Linked DNA regions of Endozoicomonas gorgoniicola. The protein of the gene in region 1 interacts with the protein of each later gene in a pairwise test. Links are inferred from orthologs where the notes say so. Each region holds a gene or a part of one and is shown in the gene's direction. Other genes may lie near its edges. The genes, in order: zipA and ftsZ.

Evidence for each region.
Region 2: the proteins of zipA (region 1) and ftsZ interact in binary tests that used the Escherichia coli proteins (3 or more experiments, as listed by UniProt). The link is inferred for Endozoicomonas gorgoniicola from one-to-one orthologs.

The regions. Positions count from the first base shown.
Region 1 is NZ_JAPFCC010000001.1:3,547,803-3,551,018, reverse strand. The notes cover bases 65-2,954. They hold zipA (cell division protein ZipA), read left to right. Parts: upstream 65-944; coding sequence 945-1,964; downstream 1,965-2,954. Other genes in these bases: ligA (NAD-dependent DNA ligase LigA), read left to right, coding at 2,032-2,954; smc (chromosome segregation protein SMC), read left to right, coding at 65-770. Outside these bases: more of smc, read left to right, coding at 1-64; more of ligA, read left to right, coding at 2,955-3,216. UniProt on the Escherichia coli protein: Essential cell division protein that stabilizes the FtsZ protofilaments by cross-linking them and that serves as a cytoplasmic membrane anchor for the Z ring.
Region 2 is NZ_JAPFCC010000001.1:2,886,792-2,889,972, reverse strand. What follows is about bases 89-2,943. They hold ftsZ (cell division protein FtsZ), read left to right. Parts: upstream 89-831; coding sequence 832-2,055; downstream 2,056-2,943. Other genes in these bases: lpxC (UDP-3-O-acyl-N-acetylglucosamine deacetylase), read left to right, coding at 2,155-2,943; ftsA (cell division protein FtsA), read left to right, coding at 89-766. Also shown: more of ftsA, read left to right, coding at 1-88; more of lpxC, read left to right, coding at 2,944-3,069. UniProt on the Escherichia coli protein: Essential cell division protein that forms a contractile ring structure (Z ring) at the future cell division site. The regulation of the ring assembly controls the timing and the location of cell division.

The DNA.
Region 1 (3,216 bases):
ACTGGCAGGGCATGCAGGTACGCCGGACGACACTGGCTGAACAGTTAAAAGAAGATCAGTTTGACCTGCAAACGGTGCTGGCTAATATGCCGGAAGAGGCTTCAGAGCAGGGCTGGGAGTATGAACTGGAACGTCTGCAGGCTCGGATTGAACGACTTGGGGCGATCAATCTGGCAGCGATTGAAGAGTATGAAACCCAGTCTGAACGCAAAAACTATCTGGACGCCCAGAACGAAGATCTGGAATCTGCGCTGGAAACGTTAGAGAATGCAATCAGGAAGATTGACCGGGAAACCCGGCAACGTTTCAAGAATACCTTTGATAAGGTAAATTCAGGTCTGCAGGATCTGTTTCCCAGAGTGTTCGGCGGAGGCCGGGCTTATCTGGAACTGACGGGCGAAGATCTGCTGGATACCGGTGTGGCGATCATGGCACAGCCGCCCGGTAAAAAGAACAGTACTATCCACCTGTTATCCGGCGGGGAAAAGGCACTGACTGCCATTGCGCTGGTTTTTGCCATCTTCCAGTTGAATCCATCGCCGTTCTGTATGCTGGACGAGGTGGATGCGCCACTGGATGACGCTAACGTTGGCCGCTATGCAAAAATGGTGTCGGAGATGAGTGACAAGGTACAGTTCATCTACATCACCCACAACAAGATTGCAATGCAGGCGGCTAATCAGCTGGTGGGGGTTACCATGCAGGAGCCTGGAGTTTCCCGGCCGGTGTCTGTGGATATTGAAGAAGCAGCTGCTATGGCTGCAATGTAGTAGCGGTGTAGCAGTAATGTAGTATAACAACATGGTCGTGTATTGCTTTCAAGGTAGTCCGATTCATGTATTTTTGATGTACCATTGAATGAAATACACCTTATTTTTCCGGTTCGGGAGTCAGGTAGTAAGCACTGAGCAACCGGAAAGTGCGGTAAGACGGATGGCATGGACATGAGTTTACGAGAGTGGCTGATAGTAATCGGAGTTATCGTCATTATTGGAGTAATTATTGATGGATACCGCCGTATGCGTCTGGCTCGTAAACGAGCCTCTGAGTTGACGTTTGGAATTGAAGAAGTAAAAGGCTACGACGAGTCATTTTCCAGTGAGCTGCCCAATGGCGGCGCGCGTCCCACCAGTGCGCAGGATGAACTGCCAGAAACTGAGGCGGTTGAGTCTGATGCACCAAAACGTGTACGCAGGGAAGATCGGTCAAATCGTTTTGACCGTATCGAACCGGATTTTGACAGCATGGACTTTGGCTCAGCCATTGAACCAGGGCTGGATCTGTCCGAGCCGTTAGCCAGTGGTCGTGCAGGAAACGTGGAGACCGGGTTTGAACAGCCTGCTGCACCTTCTGTCGATGACCAGCCACAACCGATGGATGAGATTAAGCCTTTACAGCATAAAATCCGGGATGGTGCAGACTCCGTAGCAGCGATGGCTGAGCCTGCTGCTCCAGAGACAAGGGCTAAGCAACGACCTGTCAGGAAGGTGGAAAAGGACAAGGAAAAGCTGTCTGACCGCCCTGCTATTGAAGAAGTGATCGTCATTAACGTGCTGGCTAAAAACAATGAGCTGTTTGATGGTACCCGCCTGCTGCAAAGTGTACTGACGGCTGGCATGCGCTTTGGTGATCGGTCGATTTTCCATCGCTACAGCAGCAAAGACGGCAGTGGACAGATACAGTTCAGCCTTGCCAACGGTGTAAAACCGGGTACGTTTGATATCGAACAGATGGAAGCGACAGAAACGACGATTCTCAGCCTGTTTCTGTGCCTGCCCGGACCGGAAGCACCGCAGAAAGCCTTTGCCCAGATGGAAGAAACTGCAAAGCAGCTGGCACTGGATCTTGGCGGTGAACTCAAGGATGAGAATATGAGTGTAATGACCCAGCAGACACTGGAGCATTGTCGCCAGCGCATTCGTGATTACGAACGTAAGCAGCTGGCGATCAAGCTTTCTCACTAATTCTCTTGTCAGCCCCGTCGTTGTTAAATGTTATTTAAAAGACGGGGCTTTAATACTCTCCCGGACCATGACTGACCTAAATCTATTCTCTCAGGAAGATGTTGAGCAGGAAATTCAGGACCTGCGTCAGCAGATTAACCACCACAACCATCGTTATTACGTGCTGGATGATCCACAGATCAGTGACGCCGCTTACGACCAGTTACTGCAACGCCTGAAACAACTGGAAACCGACAATCCGGAATTGATCACCGGAGATTCTCCTACTCAGCGTGTCGGTGCTGCCCCCCTGAAAGAGTTTGGTCAGGTTCGTCATGAACTGCCGATGCTGTCGCTGGATAATGCCTTCGATGAAGCCGACCTGCAGGATTTTAACCGTCGTGTAAAAGAGCGTCTGACCGCTACGGCTGATATCGAATACGCCTGTGAACCCAAGCTGGATGGTATTGCCGTCAGTTTGCTGTACGAGAATGGCATTCTGGTTCGTGGTGCTACCCGTGGTGACGGTACCACCGGGGAAGATATCACCCAGAATGTTCGGACTATTTCATCCATACCGCTTAAACTCATGGGGAAAGGCTGGCCTGAACGGCTGGAAGTGCGCGGTGAAATCTTCATGCCCAAAGCCGGTTTTGAAACGATGAATGCCCGCGCCCGTGCCAGAGAAGAAAAGGTCTTTGTCAATCCCCGTAATGCGGCTGCGGGCAGTTTGCGGCAGCTGGATTCCAGAGTGACGGCACGTCGTCCTCTGGATATGTACTGTTACAGTGCCGGTATTGTCGAAGGGGGTAGCCTGCCTGATAAACACGCTGACATTCTGGAACAGTTCAGTCAGTGGGGGCTGCGCATTAACCCTGAAATGCAGGTCGTCACCGGTATTAAAGCCTGTGAAGATTACTACGGACAGCTGGCAGAAAAACGACAGAGTTTACCTTATGAAATAGACGGCATTGTCTACAAGGTAAATGACCTGGCTTTGCAGGAACAGCTGGGTTTTGTGGCTCGCGCACCACGCTGGGCGATTGCCCGCAAGTTTCCAGCGCAGGAAGAGATGACCCTGCTGAAAGACGTTGAGTTTCAGGTGGGGCGAACTGGTGCGGTAACGCCTGTCGCCAGACTGGAGCCTGTGTTTGTGGGGGGCGTTACGGTCAGTAATGCCACGTTGCACAATATGGATGAAATTATCCGCCTCGATCTGAAAATAGGTGATACGGTCATTGTGCATCGGGCGGGTGATGTTATCCCTAAAGTG
Region 2 (3,181 bases), 660 kb from region 1 along the record:
GGTGCATCTGGTCACCTGTGCGGTGAATGCCGCCCAGAACATTGAAAACTGTATACGACGTTGTGGGCTGGAAGTCGACGACGTCATTCTGGAACAGCTGGCATCGAGTTATTCTGTCCTGTCTGAGGATGAGAAAGAGCTGGGTGTCTGCATGGTGGATATTGGTGGTGGTACTACCGATATCGCCATTTTTACAGATGGTGCTATTCGCCATACTGCTGTTATTCCTATTGCCGGGGATCAGGTGACCAATGACATTGCCATGGCATTGCGCACACCGACCCAGCATGCGGAAGAATTGAAGATTAAATACGCCTGTGCACTGACTCAGCTGGCTGGTGCAGACGACATGATCAAGGTTCCCAGCGTGGGCGACCGCCCGGCTCGGGAGCTTTCCAGACAATCACTGGCAGAAGTCGTAGAGCCTCGTTATGAGGAGTTGTTTACGTTAATCCAGCAGGAGCTTCGTCGCAGTGGTTTTGAAGAACTGATCCCCGCAGGTATTGTCCTGACGGGTGGAACGTCGAAGATGGAAGGCGTTGTCGAGCTGGCAGAAGAAATATTCCATATGCCGGTAAGACTGGGAATGCCGCAAGCGGTGCGGGGTTTGGCCGATGTCGTATGTAATCCAATATATTCGACAGGTGTCGGGCTTTTGCATTACGGTCTTAAAGTCCAGCAGGATGGACGTAAGGAAGCAGTATACAGCAAGCAGGAGGACGGTGTGTTCAATCGGTTAAAACAGTGGTTTCAGGGTAACTTCTGATTGAACGCCACTGCCAATTTTTAGAAAATATCCTGTTTAAGGTGAGAGAATAAGGAGAGGGCCACATGTTTGAAATGTTGGAAGATAACGTGCCGCAGGAAGCGGTCATTAAAGTTATCGGTGTCGGCGGCGGTGGCGGCAATGCTGTCTGCCATATGCTGAACAGTCAGCTGGAAGGTGTAGAGTTTGTCTGCGCCAACACTGACGCGCAGGCTCTTAAGAAACAACATATGCAGGCGCATACACACCTGCAGCTGGGTGCTGGCATTACTCGTGGTCTGGGTGCCGGTGCCAACCCACAGATTGGTCGTGAAGCGGCCATGGAAGATCGTGATCGTATCAGCGATCTGTTGCAGGGTGCCGATATGGTGTTCATCACTGCTGGTATGGGCGGTGGTACAGGCACGGGTGCTGCGCCAATTGTGGCACAGATTGCTCGTGAAATGGGTGCATTGACAGTTGCGGTGGTGACCAAACCTTTCTCCTTTGAAGGTCGTCGTCGTATGTCAGTGGCTGAAGAAGGTCTGAAAGAACTGCAGGAAAATGTAGACTCTCTCATCTGTATTCCTAATCAGAACCTTCTGCCTGTACTGGGTAAGGATGTCAGCCTGCTCAACGCCTTTGGTGCTGCAAATGATGTGCTTCTGGGTGCAGTGCAAGGTATTTCGGAACTGATTACCCGTGACGGTCTGATCAATGTCGACTTTGCAGACGTACGTACTGTGATGTCGGAAATGGGTATGGCAATGATGGGTACGGGTTCTGCTACGGGTAGCAATCGTGCAGTTGAAGCCGCTGAACGTGCCATTCGCAGCCCGCTGCTGGAAAATGTTAACCTTCGTGGCGCTCGTGGCGTACTGGTTAATATCACCGGTGGTATGGACATGGGGCTTAACGAGTACACCGAAGTGAACGAAACGGTGGCCGAGTTCGCTTCTGAGAACGCCACGATTGTTGTCGGAGCCGTTATCGATACTGAAATGAGCGATGAGTTGCGAGTGACTGTGGTGGCAACCGGCCTGGGTAGTGAAGAGTCTGAAACAGACCCTGCCCTGAAGGTGGTTGACGGTTCTCGTCCGCGCACAACCCGCAACGATGGATCACTGGATCTTAAAACCCTGGATATTCCACCGAGCATCCGCAATCGTACCAAAGATGCGGAAGAGGCTGGCAGGCCTGCAACGGTAACCGCCGATGCAGAGCCAGAGCCACCAAAACGTCAGACAACATCGACTGACAATGTAGATTATCTGGATATTCCGGCGTTTTTGCGTCGGCAGGCTGATTAATTGAGTGTAAGTTACGACTTGTGTCAAATGTAACTTTTGTTACAATAAGTCGTTACATTCAAATAACAGGGACCTTACAGGTCGCGGAATTGCGTAATCATGATCAGACAGCGTACCCTGAAAAACATTATTCGTGCCACGGGAGTAGGGTTACATTCTGGCGAAAAGGTCTATTTGACCCTGAAGCCAGCTCCCGTTGATACAGGTATCATCTTTTGTCGTACGGATCTCGACCCAGTTGTAGAGATACCCGCACGTGCCGGGAATGTGGGGCAGACTACGCTGTGCACATCTCTGCAGAAAGATGGTATTCGCGTAGATACCGTCGAGCATCTTCTGTCCGCTCTGGCAGGACTGGGCATTGATAATGCCTATGTTGAAGTCAGCGCCCACGAAGTGCCTATTATGGATGGCAGTGCCGGTCCTTTCGTTTTCCTGGTTCAGTCTGCGGGAATCCGGGAACAGGAAGCACCGAAAAAGTTTATCCGGATCAAAAAGGAAGTCGCCGTTTCTGATGGCGATAAAACGGCTACCTTCAAACCTTATGCAGGCTTTAAGGTAAGTTTTACCATCGATTTTGATCATCCGGTATTCAAGAGTCGTTCGCAGACTGCTGCGATTGACTTCTCCAGCACTTCCTTTGTCAAGGAAGTCAGCCGGGCTCGTACATTCGGCTTTATGCGGGATGTAGAGTACCTTCGCTCCCAGAACCTGGCTCTGGGCGGCAGTGTTGATAATGTAGTGGTGGTTGATGACTACCGTATCCTGAATGAGGATGGCCTGCGTTATCACGACGAGTTTGTAAAGCACAAGATGCTGGATGCCATTGGTGACCTGTATCTGCTGGGCAATAGCCTGATTGGTCAGTTTGTTGGCGTTAAGTCCGGCCATGAACTGAACAACAAGCTGGTTCGTCACCTGCTGGAAAACCAGGAAGCGTGGGAAGTGGTGACTTTCGAAGATGCGGAAGTATCACCAATTTCTTACCTCAAACCTGTAGCGGTTACCGCTTAAACGGTATCCGGACTTCAGGGTATGGACTGCTGAAGAAAAAAGGCCGCTTTTAAAGCGGCTTTTTTTGTGGTTGCAGTAAAGCATTTTGTAACTCATTGAGTTGTAAGCAAAA